4 regions of the Streptomyces sp. NPDC052687 genome follow, and region 1 is predicted to be linked to each of the others. Evidence: riboswitches for the same ligand, from Rfam matches in the RefSeq annotation. Region 1 holds a riboswitch; each other region holds the start of a gene.

Region 1 (4,204 bases):
CTTCCGCGCGCTCCCCGATGCCGCGCTTGGGCACGTTCAGGATGCGGCGCAGCGGGACCGAGTCCTCGGGGTTGGCGAGGACGCGCAGGTAGGCCAGGACGTCCCGGACCTCCTTGCGCTCGTAGAAGCGGACGCCGCCGACGACCTTGTAGGGCAGGCCGACGCGGATGAAGACCTCTTCGAAGACACGGGACTGGGCGTTGGTGCGGTAGAAGACGGCGACGTCGCCGGCCTTCGCCTCGCCCGCGTCAGTGAGGCGGTCTATCTCGTCGGCGACGAACTGGGCCTCGTCGTGCTCGGTGTCCGCGACGTACCCGGTGATCCGGGCGCCCTGGCCGGCGTTGGTCCACAGGTTCTTCGGGCGGCGGGACTCGTTGCGCTCGATGACCGCGTTGGCGGCGGACAGGATCGTCTGGGTGGAGCGGTAGTTCTGCTCCAGCAGGATCGTCGTCGCGTCCGGGTAGTCCTCCTCGAACTGGAGGATGTTGCGGATGGTCGCGCCGCGGAAGGCGTAGATCGACTGGTCGGCGTCACCGACGACGCACAGCTCGGCGGGCGGGACCTCGGCCTCGGGCGGCACGTCCACCGGGTGCTCAAAGGTGCCGACCAGCTCGCGGACCAGGGCGTACTGCGCGTGGTTGGTGTCCTGGTACTCGTCGACCAGGACGTGGCGGAAGCGGCGGCGGTAGTGCTCGGCCACGTCGGGGAAGGCGCGCAGCAGGTTGACCGTCGTCATGATCAGGTCGTCGAAGTCGAGGGCGTTCGCCTCGCGCAGCCGCGACTGGTAGAGGGCGTAGGCCTGCGCGAGGGTCTTCTCGAAGCCGTCGGAGGCCTGCGCGGCGAAGTCCTCCTCGTCGATCAGCTCGTTCTTCAGGTTGCTGATCTTGGCGCTGAAGGACTTGGGCGGGAAGCGCTTGGGGTCCAGGTCCAGGTCGCGGCAGACCAGGGCCATCAGGCGCTTGGAGTCGGCGGCGTCGTAGATCGAGAACGACGAGGTGAAGCCGAGCCTCTTGGACTCGCGGCGCAGGATGCGCACGCACGCGCTGTGGAAGGTCATCACCCACATCGCGTTCGCGCGCGGGCCCACCAGCTGCTCCACGCGCTCCTTCATCTCGCCCGCGGCCTTGTTGGTGAAGGTGATCGCGAGGATCTGGCCCGGGTGCACGCCCCGCTCGGCCAGCAGGTAGGCGATGCGGTGGGTGAGCACGCGGGTCTTGCCGGAGCCGGCGCCGGCCACGATGAGCAGGGGGGAGCCGGAGTGGACGACCGCGGCGCGCTGGTTGTCGTTCAGCCCCTCCAGGAGGGCGGCCGAGTCGACCACCGGGCGGGGGGCGCCGTCCCGGTAGTAGCCTCCCCCGCTCTCGGCTCCGCCCGAGCGGGGGGAGCCCCATCGGTCCGGCGGCACGTCGAACTTCCCGCCGAACAGATCGTCCGGGATCGACTCCGGAACGTGATCGCCCTCGGGCGGCGGCGGGGGTTCCTCCTCGTGCCCGCGAGGGGCCTGGAGGTCCGCCAGGAAGCTGTCGTCAAAGAGGCTGCTCATCGCTCTCCGAGTCTAGGGCGCCCCACTGACAACCGAGGGCCGCCCGCAGAACATCACACCGGCCGCCGGCCGCCACGCGCCGCGCAGGCTCGGCGACGGCGAGCGACGCGCAGGGAGCGCTGAGGGGCCGCTGAGGGACCGCCGGGGGGCGCTGTCGGAAAGGTCACGGAAATGTATCGGGCATATCACCCACCAACCTTCACAGCAGGCACACGAGTTGGCTACCGTTCCGCGCAGGCCGTACGACCTCCTACCGGCGAACGTCGCCGGGCCGCGCGGCCTCCGCCGAGTCCGGCGCGCCCGCACAGCGGCCGGAGCCGGGGACCCAACAGACTCTGGGGTGAATCGGCCCTCCCCTTCGGGACGGGCTGTAGGGCAACCCTTCCTCACGACCCGCCCGAACCCGACAGCTAACCCGGTAGGCGGCCCATGGAAGGAGTCGCCTCCCTTGGCGTCGCACCGCAAGTCCCGTCCCACCCCGCGCGTGGCCGGCATACGCACCCCCGCCCTCGCCACCGCGGCCCTCACCTCCGTGGCCCTGCTGTCGCAGACCGCCGACGCCGCCCCGTCCGCCGACGAGAAGCCGAGCCTGGAGGAGGTCGAGAAGAAGGTCGACGAGCTCTACCGCCAGGCGGAGTCGGCGACCGAGAAGTACAACGCGGCCAAGGAGAAGACCGCGAAGCAGCGCAAGCGGGTCGACACCCTCCTGGACGACGTCGCCCAGCGGGCGCAGAAGCTCAACGAGGCCCGCGAGGAGCTGGGCTCCTACGCCGCGGCCCAGTACCGCACCGGCGCCGCCGCGCCCGGCGTCGCGACCCTGCTGCTCGCGGACTCCCCGCAGGACTACTTCGACCGCACCCACCTGATGGACCGGCTCACCAGCCGGCAGAAGGAATCGGTCGACGACTACTTCGCGCAGCAGTCCGAGACGATGAAGAAGCGCCAGGAGGCCGCCGAGAGCCTCCAGACGCTCACCGAGTCACAGGCCGGCCTGAAGACGGCCAAGGCCACCGTCCAGAAGAAACTCGCCACCGCGCGGGAGATGCTTTCGCGGCTGACCGCCGAGGAGAAGGCCCGGCTCGCCGCGATCGAGCAGCGCGAGCGGGAGGAGGCGGCGCGCAAGGCCGCGGAGCTGGCCCGGCAGCAGGCGGAGGAGCAGCGGCTGCAGGAGCAGGAGGAGCGGGAGGCGGTGCCGGCCCCGCGGGAGGAGACGGGCGGCGCCTCGTCCTCCCCCTCCGCCTCCGCCGGCGAGACCTCCGTCCCGGCCGCCGGCGCGACGTACACCGCCAAGGCCGAGAAGGCGATCGCCTTCGCCCGCGCCCAGATCGGCAAGCCGTACGTCTGGGGCGCCACCGGGCCGGGCTCCTACGACTGCTCCGGCCTCACCCAGGCCGCGTGGAAGGCCGCCGGCGTCACCCTGCCGCGCACCACCTACGACCAGGTGAACGCCGGCACCACGGTCCCCCTGTCCGCCGCCCTCCCCGGTGACCTCGTCTTCTTCTACGACGACGTCACCCACGTCGGCATCTACATCGGCAACGGGATGATGATCCACGCGCCGAAGCCCGGGACGTACGTGCGGGAGGAGTCGGTGTACTACGACGGCGAGTCGTCGATCCACAGCGTGGTGCGGCCGGCCTGACGCGGGGCGGGTGGTCCGGGGGCGACGCGGGGCGGGTGGTCCGGGGGCGCCGAGGTCCGCGGGGGCCGCGGGCGCGGGGCGCGGCGGCTCAGGTCCAGAGGACCGCGATGAAGATGTTCGCCGTGGTCAGCAGCCCCACGAGGCCGAAGAGGCCCTTGTCCACCCGCTCCTCGTCCCGCTTCACGTAGACCAGGCCGAGGATCACGATCAGCAGGGCCAGCTTCACGCCGATCTTGATGTTGTCGACCGTCTGGTCGTCGGCCTGGTTGAGACCGACCAGGATCACGCCGGTGACCAGCATGGTCAGCGCGCCGTGCAGCATCGCCGGGACGAAGCGGGCGGTGCCCTGGCCCATCGCCTTCATCTGGGTGAGGAAGCCGCCGAGGAGCGAGGCGATGCCGATGATGTGCAGGCCGACGAAGAGATGGATGAGTACGTCCATGGGGCCGGAGCCTAACGAGGCCGTCCCCCGCCGCCCGACACCGGCCCGTCCCTGGCCGACGGCGGGCATGAGCGCGTACGGGGAGTGACGCGGGGGCGGCGCATATATGCGCCATAGCATCCCGTCCCGTACGCCGGTCCCGGAATCGCCCCTTCGGTCAGCACGCTGCGTCACCTCGACCATTCCGAAGAAACGTCACGGTCACATACGGTCACCCGACGGCCCGCTCGCGTCACTTCCGTACTTCTCGTGACCTCTCCGGCATATCCCGGCCTAGCGTCCTCCCTCAGATGTCCGGCTCCCCACCGCCGCCCAGGCCCAGGGCGGCAGCCGGACGTCTCCGCCGAGAAGGTCCGGCGGCGGTCCCGCTCCCCTGTGCGACACCGCCGCCGGACCGCCCGGCCGCAGGAAAGGACGTGCAGTCCACGTGGCAGCTCACCGCAAGCCCCGGCATCGCTCGGCCGGGGGCCATCGAGCCCGTACGGCGGCAACCCTCGCCCTCGCGGGCGCGGCGGCCGTGACGGCCTTCGACGGGACGGGCCACGCCGAGCCCGAGCTGACCCCCACGCAGGTCAAG
Region 2 (4,204 bases), on a different contig from region 1:
CGAATTCCTCACACGCTCCGGGCGTTCGCCGCCCGGGCCGAACCGCAGCCGGTGCGCGGCGCTCGCGCGCTCGGTGTGCAGCGCGGTGATCGCCCGCGCGCGTTCGCTGTCGCCGCGCGCGACGGCGTCGACGATCGCCCCGTGCTCCGCCCACGCCTCCCCCGGGCCGGCCGGCGCCTCCACCGTGTACATCCAGGCGATCTTGTGCCGCAGCTGGGTCAGCGCCGAGGTGAGCGCGGGGCTGCCGGAGGCCTGCGCCAGCGTCTCGTGGAACCAGCCGTCCAGGGAGCGCAGGTCGTCGCTGTGGCCGCGGCGGGCGCGCTCCTGGCCCAGCCGGACCAGGCCGCGCAGCACCTTCAGGTGGGCCTCGGTGCGCCGCTGCGCCGCGCGGGAGGCGCCCAGCGGCTCCAGCAGCAGGCGCATCTCCAGCAGGTCGGCGGCCTCCTGCTCGGTCGGTTCGGCGACGCACGCGCCCGCGTGGCGCCGGGTCACGACGAAACCCTCGGCCTCCAGCGTGCGCAGCGCCTCCCGGACGGGTACGCGCGAGACGCCGTAGCGGCGGGCGAGCAGTTCCTCGGTGAGCCGGCTGCCGCGCTCGTAGACACCCGCGACGATGTCGTCCCGGATCGCCGTGCACACCGAGTGCGCCGGAATACGCATGACCGACCTCCGCCTTAATCCCCGTGAAACGTCGACGATTGACGTGTGTTCAGCGACTCTATGGCAATGAGGCGGAATTTCCGACGGCGGGTCGGAATCCATGGATATTTTTTGGACAAGGGGGCGGCCGAAACGCCGAAAGCCCCGGCGGGCGGGCCGGGGCTCGGAGCGTTTCGCGGGGCTGGGTCAGATGTTCACGCCGTGCGCGCGCAGGTACGCGACGGGGTCGATGTCCGAGCCGTACTCCGGGCTCGTACGGGCCTCGAAGTGCAGATGCGGGCCGGTGACGTTGCCGGTGGCGCCGGACAGGCCGATCTGCTGGCCCGGGGTCACGGTCTGGCCGACGGAGACGGCGATCGAGGACAGGTGGGCGTACTGGGTGTACGTGCCGTCGTGCATCCGGATGACCACCTGGTTGCCGTACGCCCCGCCCCAGCCGGCCTCGACGACCGTGCCGGCGCCGACGGCGTGGACGGAGGTGCCGGTCGCGGCGTGGAAGTCGACGCCGGTGTGGCTGCCGGAGGACCACAGGGAGCTGCCGGCCTGGTAGCCGGTGGAGACGTAGGAGCCGGAGATCGGCGGCACGAAGGTGTTCAGGCGCTTGCGCTCGGCCTCGCGGGCGGCGCGCTCCTTCTCCTCGCGGGCCTCGCGGGCGGCCTCCTCGGCGCGCTTGATCGCGGCGGCCTCGGCCGCGCGCTCGGCGGCGGCCCGCTCGGCGGCCTGCTGCTGCGCGGCGGCCTGGGCGTCGATCTGGTCGGCGACCTCGTCGCCGATGGTGAGGACCGGCAGCAGGCCGGTCTGCTCGGGCTCGGGCCCGGCGGCGAGCGCCGGGCTCGCCAGGGTGCCGAAGACGCCGGTGGTGGTGAGCGCCGCGACTCCCGCCGCGCGGGCGGTGGAGCGCTGCATCCGGCCGGGACGGCGATGCCTCCCGGTGGCGCGCGTGAACGCCATGAAGTGGCTGGTCCTTTCCTTCCCTCTCGCCTACCGGGTTAGCTGACGGGTTCGGAGCAGGAAGGTCTCCTACGGACCCCCTCGCGGATGCGCGGGCGCCCGATTCACCCCAGGGACTGCGTGGTTGGGTCCCCGGCTCCCCTGGCTCGCGCCGTACGGGGACTCGGCGATGACTGTCCGGTGCCGCGGGTGCGGCGCACTGCCTGACGAACAGCCCGGACGACGCTAAGACGGCCGGCTTGCAAAGCCCAAACCGATTCGGCGTTTTGTAGCGCATCCCACAGGCCAGACAGGCAACCTCCGCCCCAATTCGGACATCAAGGGGCCCTGGTGACGCTTCGGTCACCAGGGCCCCTCCGCGCGGATGTGCCGCGGCGCTCGGCGTGGGTGTGCCGCCGCGGCGTCTACTCGGCGGTCACGACGGTGACTTCGCCGATGCCCAGGGCCTCCACGGGCTCCTTGATCTGCGCCGCGTCGCCGACGAGGACGGTCACCAGACGGTCCACCGGGAAGGCGTTGACGACCGCGGCGGTGGCCTCGACGGTGCCGGTCGCGGCCAGCTGGCGGTACAGCGTCGCCTGGTAGTCGTCGGGCAGGTGCTGCTCGACCTGGTCGGCCAGCGTGCTCGCGACGGCCGCCGCCGTCTCGTACTTCAGCGGCGCCACACCGACCAGGTTCTGCACGGCGACGTCCCGCTCGGCGTCGGTCAGGCCCTCCGCGGCGAGCGTGCGCAGCACCGTCCAGAGGTCTTTGAGGGCCGGGCCGGTGTTCGGGGTGTCCACCGAGCCGCTGATGGCGAGCATCGAGGCGCCCGTGCCGTCCGGCGCGGACCGCAGCACCTGGCCGAACGCCCGCACGCCGTAGGTGTAGCCCTTCTCCTCGCGCAGCACGCGGTCCAGGCGGGAGGTGAGGGTGCCGCCGAGGCAGTACGTGCCGAGCACCTGCGCGGGCCACACGCGGTCGTGCCGGTCGGGGCCGATACGGCCGATGAGCAGCTGCGTCTGGACGGCGCCGGGGCGGTCGACGATGACCACGCGCCCGGTGTCGTCGGCGGTCACCGGCGGCACCGGCCGGGGCTCGCCGGGCGTGCCGGTCCAGGAGCCGAGGGTGTCGCCCAGCAGGTCGTCCAGGTCGATGCCGGTGAGGTCGCCGACCACCACGGCGGTGGCCGTGGCCGGGCGGACGTGCCGCTCGTAGAAGGAGCGCACGGCCGCCGAGTCGATCTTCGCGACCGTGTCCTCGGTGCCCTGGCGCGGGCGCGACATGCGCGAGGTCGCCGGGAACAGCTGCCGGGACAGCTCCTTGGCGGCCCGCCGGGAGGGATTGGCCAGCTCGTGCGGGATCTCGTCCAGGCGGTTGCGCACCAGCCGCTCGACCTCGCTCTCGGCGAAGGCGGGCGCCCGCAGCGCGTCGGCGAGCAGCCCGAGGCCCTTGGCCAGGCGGGAGGCCGGGACCTCCAGGCTGAGCCGCACGCCCGGGTGGTCGGCGTGCGCGTCGAGGGTGGCACCGCAGCGCTCCAGCTCGGCGGCGAAGTCCTCGGCGGAGTGCTTGTCGGTGCCCTCGGAGAAGGCACGCGCCATGATCGTGGCCACGCCGTCCAGGCCGGCGGGCTCGGCGTCCAGCGGGGCGTCGAGGAGGACCTCGACGGCGACGACCTTCTGACCGGGGCGGTGGCAGCGCAGCACCGTCAGGCCGTTGTCGAGGGTCCCGCGCGTGGGGGCCGGGAACGCCCACGGCCTGGCCTCGCCCGGCTGCGGCTGGGGGTGGAAGTCCATGGTGGTCAGCTCGGTCACTTGGCCGCCTCCTCGGTGGCGTCGGCGGCTTCCACGGTCGCCGCGGATTCCGGGTCCTCGGTGCCCTCGACTTCCTCGGGCTGTTCTGGGGTGATCGGCTCGTAGACGAGCACCGCGCGGTTGTCGGGCCGCAGGCGGGCCTTGGCGATCTCCTGGACCTCCTCGGGCGTCACCTCCAGCACCCGCTGCACGGCGGTGAGGGCGAGCTGCGGGTCGCCGAACAGCACGGCGTACCGGCACAGTTCGTCGGCGCGGCCGGCGACCGTGCCGAGCCGGTCCAGCCACTCGCGCTCCAACTGGGCCTGGGCGCGCTCCATCTCCTCGGCGGTGGGGCCCTCCTCGGCGAACCGGGCCAGCTCCTCGTCGATGGCGGTCTCGATGACCGGCACCTCCACGTCGCCGGAGGTCTTCACGTCCAGCCAGCCCAGGGAGGGTGCCCCGGCCAGCCGGAGCAGTCCGAAGCCGGCCGCGACGGCCGTACGGTCCCGGCGGACCAGCCGGTTGTACAGGCGGGAGGACTCGCCGCCGCCGAGGATGGTCAGCGCCAGGTCGGCCGCGTCGCACGCGCGCGTGCCGTCGTGCGGGAGCCGGTAGGCGGCCATCAGGGCGCGCGCGGGGACCTCCTCCTCGACGACCTCGCGCAGCTGCTCACCGATGATGTCGGGCAGCGTGCCGTCACGCGGGGCGGGCTTGCCGTCGTGGGAGGGGATGGAGCCGAAGTACTTCTCGATCCAGGCGAGGGTCTGCTCGGGGTCGATGTCGCCGACGACCGACAGGACCGCGTTGTTGGGCGCGTAGTA
Region 3 (4,204 bases), on a different contig from region 1:
GTCCACCTGCACTGGGGGCCCAGGATCTCGCTCGCCGACGCCCAAGCCCTCGCCGCCCGGCCGCTGCCGGACGCCTGGCCGTTCGAGTCCGCGCTCGACGGCCGTGAGGAGTACCCGGTCGAAGGCGGCCCCCGGTTCGTCCCCCCCGCCCTGTCCGTGCGCACCGACGAGCGCCGCGGCACCGAGTGGACGTTCGAGACGCACGAGATCGCCCACGCGGGAAGCGCGGACGAGGAGCTGCGGCTGCGGTTCCGGGACGCGGCACTGACGATCACCCTGCACTACCGGATGCGCGGAGACGTCGTCGAGCGCTGGGTGACGCTGCGCAACGAGGGTCCCGCGGCGGAGCTGCTGCGCGCCGACTCCGCGACCTGGACGCTCCCCGAGCGCGACGGCTGGCGGCTGTCCCATCTGCACGGCCGGTGGGCCGCGGAGTCCCGGCTGACCGCCGCGCCGCTCACCTACGGCGAGCACGTCATCGGCAGCCGCCGCGGTCACACCGGGCACCAGCACCTGCCCTGGGTCGCCGCGGACACCGACGCCACCGAGGAGCGCGGCGAGGTCTACGGCTGCGCCCTGGGCTGGTCCGGCTCCTGGCGGATCGCCGTCGCCCGGCTGCCCGACGCGCGCGTGCAGATCACCGGCGGCGCCGGGCACGACGACTCGGGGCTGGCGCGGCTGACCGCGGGGGAGTCCTTCACCACGCCCGTCTTCGCCGGGCTGTGGAGCGACGAGGGCTTCGGCGGCGCGAGCCGCGCCTGGCACGCCTATCAGCGCACCCATATCGTCCCGGGCGCGGACCGGGACCGGCCGGTGCTGTTCAACTCCTGGGAGGCGACGGGCTTCGACATCTCCGAGGAGCGCCAGCGCGCGCTCGCCCGGCGGGCCGCCCGCCTCGGCGTCGAGCTGTTCGTCGTCGACGACGGCTGGTTCGGCGCCCGCACCAGCGACCGCGCGGGCCTCGGCGACTGGACGCCCAACCCGGACCGCTTCCCGGCCGGCCTCGGCCCGCTCGCCGACGAGGTGCACTCCCTCGGCATGCGGTTCGGGATCTGGGTCGAACCGGAGATGGTCAACCCGGACAGCGAGCTGTACCGCGCCCACCCGGACTGGGTGCAGCACCAGACAGGACGAAAGCGGACGGAATTTCGCCATCAGCTCGTACTGAACCTGGCGCGCGAGGACGTCCAGGAGTACCTGTGGGAGCGGCTGCACACCCTGCTCTCCAGCGCCCCCGTCGACTATGTGAAGTGGGACTTCAACCGCTGCTTCACGGACGCCGGCTGGCCCGGCGATTCCTACCCGCAGCGTCTGTGGGCCGACCACGTACGGGCGCTGTACGCCCTGCTGGACCGGCTGCGCGCCGCCCATCCCGGCGTCGCCTTCGAGTCCTGCTCGGGCGGCGGCGGCCGGATCGACCTCGGGGTGCTCGGCCGTACCGAGCAGGTGTGGACCTCCGACAACACCGACCCGCTCGACCGGCTCGCCATCCAGCACGGCTTCAGCCAGATCCACCCCGCGTGCGTAATGGCCGCCTGGGTCACCGACAGCCCCAACACCCAGCTCAACGGCCGGACCAGCTCCCTGAGATTCCGATTCGTCAGCGCCATGGCCGGGGTCCTCGGCATCGGCGGCGACCTCACCCGGTGGACCGACGAGGAGCTGGCCGAGGCGCGCGGCTGGGTGGACCTCTACAAGGAGATCCGGCCGCTGGTCCAGCGCGGCGACCTGTACCGCCTGCGGCCTCCGGGTGGCGGGCTGAGCGCCGTGCAGTACGTCCTCGGCGACGAGACGGTCGTCCTCGCCTGGCTGCAGTCCCAGCACCACGGGGAGCCCGTACCGGCGCTGCGGCTGCGCGGGCTCGACCCGACAGCGGCGTACGAATGCCGTGAAACGGGCGAAGTGCACCGGGGAGCCGTGCTGCTGCACCACGGGGTGCGCCTCGGACTGCGAGGCGACCTCGATGCGACGGTTCTCCGCCTCCGTCGCATCTGAGCGATCTGTCCGAATTGCAGCCTTAGTCGTAACTCGCTCTGGAATAAAGAGTTCTGGAGCGGTGTCACGTGAGGAGGCTCATATTCGTGACGGTGAGTCGCCCGTCATGTTCACGTAATTCTCCCGGTTTTCAAGGGTGTTCACGGAAAAGGAAGGCTCCGTGATCGACGGAGTGTGACCGTGAATTCCGGGGCGGAAGAGATCGAAAAGCGACAGAGGGCAACCTTTCGCTTGTCCCCGTGCGTCCAGGTCGCTTACGTTCCACACCGATCCAGGCGGAACGCCGAATCCTGCCGCCGCCTGGTGCCCGCGCAAACCCACCCGTGCACGGCAGGAGCGGGGGACCCACAGGTTTTCACCGCCTGTTCCGGTCCTCGGAACAGGCTTGGGGTAAAGCCGCGTCTCGGCGCGGCCGGACATCTCCAGTCCGCACCCGACAGCTCACCTCGCAGGCGCCGGAGAGGAATTCGCCATGCCCGCGAAGGGTAAGCACCGCCGTCCGAAGACCCAGCGCTTCACCCGTTCCATCGCCGTCGCCGGCACCGGTGGAGCCGCGCTCGCGCTGCCCCTCATGGGGGCCGCCGCAGCCCATGCCGCCACCCCGCAGACCGCCGCGGAAGACACCACCCGGTCCGTCGCGTCCGTGCAGCAGTCCGCGGCGAAGAAGGCCGCGGAAAAGTCCGCCGAGAAGAACTCCGGTGTGCGTATCTACACCGTGAAGTCCGGTGACTGCCTCTCGAAGATCGCCGAGGACCAGAAGGTCGACGGCGGCTGGCAGCGGCTCTACGCCGACAACCGCGCCACCGTCGGCGAGGACCCGTCGCTGATCCACCCCGGCCTCAAGCTGACCCTCGGCAAGAAGGCCGCCGCCTCCGCGCCGAAGAGTTCCTCCGCCGAGCAGTCCAAGCCGTCGCAGTCCTCCCAGGGCTCGTCGCAGCAGTCGTCCGGCGCCTCGAAGAAGTCCGAGTCGGCCGAGTCGGCGAAGACGGCAGAGTCGGCGCAGTCGCAGTCCGCCAAGCCGGCCGCGGCGTCCTCCCCGCAGACCTCCACCGCCGCCCAGGCCGCCACGGTCGCCGGCGGTCACACCGCTCCGGTCGCGGGCGCCGGCATCGGTACCGCCTACAAGGTCGCGGGCAGCATGTGGTCCAGCGGCTACCACACCGGCGTCGACTTCGTCGTCCCGACCGGCACCTCGCTCAAGGCCGTCGGCGCGGGCACCGTCGTCTCCGCCGGCTGGGCCGGCGCGTACGGCAACCAGGTCGTCATCAAGCTCGCCGACGGCTACTACGCCCAGTACGCCCACCTGTCCGCGCTGTCGGTGTCGGCCGGCCAGTCCGTGACCGCCGGTCAGCAGGTCGGCCTCTCCGGCTCGACCGGCAACTCGACCGGCCCGCACCTGCACTTCGAGATCCGCACCACCCCGGACTACGGCTCGGACGTGGACCCGGTCGCCTACCTCCGCTCGAAGGGCGTCTCCCTCTGACGACTCCCTGCCGCGCCGGTTCCTGACCCCGGCCGCACACGCCGCCGAAGGCCGGACCCCGACCCCGGGTCCGGCCTTCGGCGTGTGCGCGGCCGTATGTCCATGGCAGAGTGACCGTCGTCAGTGGCAAGCGCTTTCTGCCGGTGCTGTGCATCCGCGCTTTCCCTCCGCGCTCTCCATCCGTCGAGGAGCCGTCCCCCGTGACCACCACACGCAGAGCCTTCGCCACCCTGGCCACGGGCGCCGCCCTGGCGGCCCTCGCCCCGACCCCGAGCGCGGCCACGACTGCGACCACGGATGCGAGCGCGCACGCCGGGCAGGCCGCGCCCCGCCGCCGCCCCCGGCTCATCGCCCGCGACGACTTCCGCCACGGCCTCGGTAAGTGGGCCGCCGAACTCCAGGACGGCGGCACGGTCACGGCCTCCCGCGGCGTACTGGACATCGATGTGCCCAGCGGGGCCACGGTGTGGTTCCGGCAGAGGCTCCAAGGGCCGTACGTCCTGGCGTACACCGCCACCCCGGTCGCGGCCGGCGGCCCCAACGACCGTGTCTCGGACCTGAACAACTTCTGGAACGCCACGGACGTCCGCTCCCCGCACGACCTGTTCGCCACCCCGCGCGGCGGGGCCCTGACGGAGTACGACCACCTGACGACGTACTACGCGGGATACGGCGCCAACCACAACACCACCACGCGGCTGCGCCGGTACATCGGCGAGGCCGGTG
Region 4 (4,204 bases), on a different contig from region 1:
GTCTGGGCCTGGCGGTCCTGCCCGTCCCGCTGCTCGTCGCCGCCTTCCGCTGGCTGGACCGGGTGGAGCCGGGCCCCTGGCGGAATTTGGTCTTCGCGTTCGCCTGGGGGGCCTGCGCCGCGGCGCTGATCGCGATCGTCGCCAACAGCTTCGCGACCCAGTGGATAGCCACGGCGACCGCCGACCCGGCCGGCGCGGACACCCTCGGGGCCACCGTCATAGCGCCGGTCGTGGAGGAGTCCGCCAAGGCGGCCGCGATCCTGCTGCTCTTCCTCTTCCGCAGGCGGGACTTCACGGGAATCGTCGACGGCGTGGTCATAGCCGGGGTGACCGCGACCGGCTTCGCGTTCACCGAGAACATCCTCTACCTCGGCACCGCCTTCGGCACCGACCAGATGCAGGGCGACAGCGGCATCGCCTCCGTCACCGCCGCCACCTTCTTCGTGCGCATCGTGATGTCCCCGTTCGCGCACCCCCTGTTCACCGTCTTCACCGGCATCGGCTTCGGCATCGCCGCCCTGTCCGGGCCCCGGCAGCGGACGCGCCGCCTGCTGCTGCCGCCGTGCGGCCTGCTGCTCGCGATGGGCATGCACGCGCTGTGGAACGGCTCCGCGAGCTTCGGCGGCTTCGCGTTCCTCGCGGTGTACGCCGCGTTCATGGTGCCCGCGTTCGGGCTGCTGACCTGGCTGGTGATCTGGACCCGGCAGCGGGAGCTGCGCACCGTCCGCGAGGAGCTGCCCGCGTACGTGGCCGCCGGCTGGCTGGGCCCGGCGGAGCCGTTCGCGCTCGGCTCGATGCGGGCCCGCCGGCTGGCCCGCGACCACGCCCGGCACCACCTCGGCAAACCGGCGGCCCGCGCGGTCGCAGAGTACGAGGCGTACGCGACGTCGCTGGCGTTCCTGCGGCACCGGGGGCGGCGCGGCCGGGCCGGTGCGGACTTCGTCTTGCGGGAGCGGGAGCTGCTGCACGAGCTGTGGCGCCGCCGGGAGGCCGCCCGTCCGGCCCTGGAGTACGCGGCGCGGATGACGGCGTCGCCGGTGCCGGTGATGATGCCGTGGCCGACGCAGCCGGGCCCCGGGGCGCCGTACCCGGCGTACCCGGCGTACCGGCCGCCGTACCCGGGGTTCCGTCCGCCGCACCCCGTGCAGCGGACGCCGCAGACCGCGTACCAGGCGCCGTATCCGGCCTACAACCCGTACCGGACGTGACCGGGCGGCGGCCCGTTGACCGGCAGCCCTGACGTCGGGGGGGCGCCGTCAGGACCGCCGGGGACCGGGAGAAGAAAGAAGAGAAGCGGAAGAGAGGGGCGAGCGCGCCGGCTCGGCGGGTGCGTCAGGGGGTGAGGCCCTTGCTCCGCAGCCAGGCCATCGGGTCCAGCGCGCCGCCGGCGGCGGTGTGGACCTCCATGTGCAGATGCGCGCCGCTGACGTTGCCCGTGGCGCCCACGCGGCCGATGACCTCGCCCGTGGTGACCTTCTGGCCCACGCTGACGCCGATCGACGACTGGTGGGCGTAGAGGATCTCGGTGCCGTCCTCCAGGGTGAGGACGGTCTTGTAGCCGTACGGCCCGTCCCAGCCGGCCTCCGTGATGGTGCCGGAGTGGACGGCCTTGATGAGGGTGCCGGTGGGCGCGGCGAAGTCGAGGCCGGTGTGGTAGCCGGAGGACCACATGGCGCCGGCCTGGCCGTAGCTCGCGGTGAGGACGTACGACGAGGTCGGCAGCGTGTACTGCTTGGCCAGCTCGGCCAGGCGCTCCGCCTCGGCCTTCTTGCGGGCCTCCTCCTCGGCGGCCTTCTTCGCGGCGGCCGCCTTGGCCTCGGCCTCCTTCTCCGCCTTGGCGGCGGCCTCGGCGGCCTCCTTCTCGGCGGCGGCCAGCGCCTCGGCGGCGGCCTTGGACTCGACCTGGTCCTGCTGCTGCTCGGCCTGCGCCATGATGCGGGCGCGCAGCGCCTCGCCGGCGTCGGTGGTGCCCTGCCCGGAGTCGGCGGCGGTGACGCCGATGCCGCTGAGCGGGGTGGCGGCGACTTCCGGGGCCTCGGCCTCGGTGTCGTCGGAGATGAGCGAGCCGACGTTCGGCAGGTCGGGCATGGAGATGGAGACCGGCGGCTTGCCGGTCTGCGCGGTGGCCATGCCGCCCGCGCCGACGGCGGCTATGACACCGACGCCCAGCACGGTGGAGCTGCGGGCGAGTCCGCCGCGCTGCTTGGTGACGCGATGCCGGCCGCGTACGGGGCGAATGGATTCCGCAGTCGGGTTCCACTCCTCCCACGGGCCCTCGTCGGTGCGCTGATCGCCGTACACGAAGGTGTCGGCGGGGTCGGCGGTGCGCTGGCCAGGCACGAACGGGGCCTCGGGGGCAGGCCGGTTGGACGCCACGTGGGCGTACTCCTTTCCTTCCTTCTCGCCTACCGGGTTAGCTGACGGGTTCGGAGCAGGAAGGTCTCCTACGCGCGTAAACCAGCCGTGCCCTGCGCGGTTTCAGCCGCTGTGGACCCGACCCCTTACGCCCGATTCACCCCAAAATGGTGGTTCCCCGGTTCCCTCACGGGATTCGGCGCGTGCGCACGGAGCCGCCTCTTGTGACGGCTGGGACGACCGCGCTGCGTTATCGGACGTTAATAGAACCAGGGGGTGATTTCCAAGCCGTTCCGCTTGATCATTACGGTTCGCCGGGCGGACGTAGCGCCCAGGAGCGGCTAAAAACGGGCGAGTTGACCTCGACTCTCAAACGCTTCAGCAGCGTTCGCGTTTTTGATGGTGACTCAGATGTTATGCGCAGTGGGGTCGGTCACTCACTGGTGGTGACAATCCGGGACGCCGTGCGTCTTCGGCCATGCGGCGGGCAACGCGGGCAACGCGCAGCCCCCGGAAGGGGTGGAAAACACTCAGGGCCGGAACCCGTTTCCGGATTCCGGCCCTGAGCCTTCAGTAGCGGGGACAGGATTTGAACCTGCGACCTCTGGGTTATGAGCCCAGCGAGCTACCGAGCTGCTCCACCCCGCGTCGGTGAAACCAGTGTACGCCATGCGCGGGACCCCTCGCGCCAGAGGTAGTTTCACTGGGAACCGACCCGGGATTCCGCCGTCTCCAGATGGGTGCGCCGATGCCCTACCCGTACGTCCTGCTCTCCGCCGCCGTCTCCCTGGACGGCTTCCTGGACGACACCGGCCCCGAGCGGCTGCTGCTGTCCGGCCCGGCCGACTTCGACCGGGTCGACGAGGTGCGGGCGTCCGTCGACGCGATTCTGGTGGGCGCCGGCACGATCCGCGCCGACAACCCGCGGCTGCTGGTGAACTCCCCCGAGCGCCGCGCGGCCCGGACGGCGGCCGGGAAACCGGAGTACCCGCTGAAGGTCACGGTCAGCGCCACCGGCGACCTCGACCCCGGGGCGCGGTTCTGGCACACCGGCGGCGAGAAGGTCGTCTACACGACCCCCGAGGGCGCCGGCCGCCTGCGGGCGTCGGGCATCGCGGACACCGCGGCGGTGGTGCCGCTCGCCGGGGCCTGGGACTGGCGCACCGTCCTGGAGCATCTGCACGACCTGCGCGGCGTACGGCAGCTGATGGTCGAGGGCGGCGGCACGGTCCACACCCAGCTTCTCCGACTGGGTCTGGCCGACGAACTCCAGCTCGCCCTGGCGCCCCTCTTCGTCGGCGACCCGGACGCCCCCCGCCTGTTCGGCCCCGGCCCCTACCAGCCGGGCCGGCTGCGCCTGGTGGAGACCCGCCCGGTCGGTGACGTGGTCCTGATGCGCTACCAGCCGACCGCCCCCGGCACCGGCACGACCGCGGTGGCCGCCGACCACCACTGGCTGGCCCGGGCCTGCGCCCTGGCGGCGCAGTGCCCGCCCTCCGCGACCGCCTTCAGCGTCGGCGCGATCGTCGTCGCCGCCGACGGCACGGAACTCGCCCGCGGCCACTCCCGCGAGGGCGACGACCCGGTCGTCCACGCGGAGGAGGCGGCCCTGGCGAAGATCGACCCGGCGGACCCGCGGCTGCCCACCGCGACCGTCTACAGCAGCCTGGAGCCCTGTACGCGCCGCGCCTCCCGGCCCCGCCCCTGCGCAGGTCTGATCCTGGACGCCGGTGTCCGCAGGGTCGTCACGGCATGGCGGGAGCCGGACACGTTCGTGGCGGGGGCGGACGGCGCGGGGGCCCTGGCGGCGCGGGGCGTGGACGTGATCGTCCTCCCCGAGCACGAGGAG

The links. A riboswitch is a leader RNA that binds a small molecule or an ion and turns the genes downstream of it on or off. The one in region 1 is predicted to bind cyclic di-AMP.
Region 2: it holds a riboswitch for cyclic di-AMP, as region 1 does, so the genes downstream of both, AB0K92_RS13115 (M23 family metallopeptidase) here and AB0K92_RS01535 (NlpC/P60 family protein) in region 1, are expected to answer to the same signal.
Region 3: it holds a riboswitch for cyclic di-AMP, as region 1 does, so the genes downstream of both, AB0K92_RS22665 (peptidoglycan DD-metalloendopeptidase family protein) here and AB0K92_RS01535 (NlpC/P60 family protein) in region 1, are expected to answer to the same signal.
Region 4: it holds a riboswitch for cyclic di-AMP, as region 1 does, so the genes downstream of both, AB0K92_RS31480 (M23 family metallopeptidase) here and AB0K92_RS01535 (NlpC/P60 family protein) in region 1, are expected to answer to the same signal.

What each region holds. Positions count from the first base shown of each region.
Region 1 covers NZ_JBFATR010000001.1:305,758-309,961, reverse strand. Annotated here, with positions in the region: gene pcrA (DNA helicase PcrA) at 1-1,543, opposite strand, end outside; cyclic di-AMP (ydaO/yuaA leader) riboswitch at 1,817-1,984, shown strand; gene AB0K92_RS01535 (NlpC/P60 family protein) at 1,992-3,185, shown strand; gene AB0K92_RS01530 (hypothetical protein) at 3,274-3,627, opposite strand; gene AB0K92_RS01525 (NlpC/P60 family protein) at 4,055-4,204, shown strand, end outside.
Region 2 covers NZ_JBFATR010000011.1:114,770-118,973, reverse strand. Annotated here, with positions in the region: gene AB0K92_RS13120 (GntR family transcriptional regulator) at 1-660, opposite strand, end outside; gene AB0K92_RS13115 (M23 family metallopeptidase) at 847-1,611, opposite strand; cyclic di-AMP (ydaO/yuaA leader) riboswitch at 1,624-1,790, opposite strand; gene AB0K92_RS13110 (pitrilysin family protein) at 2,016-3,404, opposite strand; gene AB0K92_RS13105 (pitrilysin family protein) at 3,401-4,204, opposite strand, start outside.
Region 3 covers NZ_JBFATR010000030.1:72,302-76,505, forward strand. Annotated here, with positions in the region: gene AB0K92_RS22660 (alpha-galactosidase) at 1-1,995, shown strand, start outside; cyclic di-AMP (ydaO/yuaA leader) riboswitch at 2,267-2,463, shown strand; gene AB0K92_RS22665 (peptidoglycan DD-metalloendopeptidase family protein) at 2,468-3,478, shown strand; gene AB0K92_RS22670 (DUF6250 domain-containing protein) at 3,679-4,204, shown strand, end outside.
Region 4 covers NZ_JBFATR010000068.1:20,064-24,267, forward strand. Annotated here, with positions in the region: gene AB0K92_RS31475 (PrsW family intramembrane metalloprotease) at 1-1,208, shown strand, start outside; gene AB0K92_RS31480 (M23 family metallopeptidase) at 1,333-2,376, opposite strand; cyclic di-AMP (ydaO/yuaA leader) riboswitch at 2,388-2,567, opposite strand; tRNA gene AB0K92_RS31485 (tRNA-Met) at 2,930-3,003, opposite strand; gene AB0K92_RS31490 (dihydrofolate reductase family protein) at 3,104-4,204, shown strand, end outside.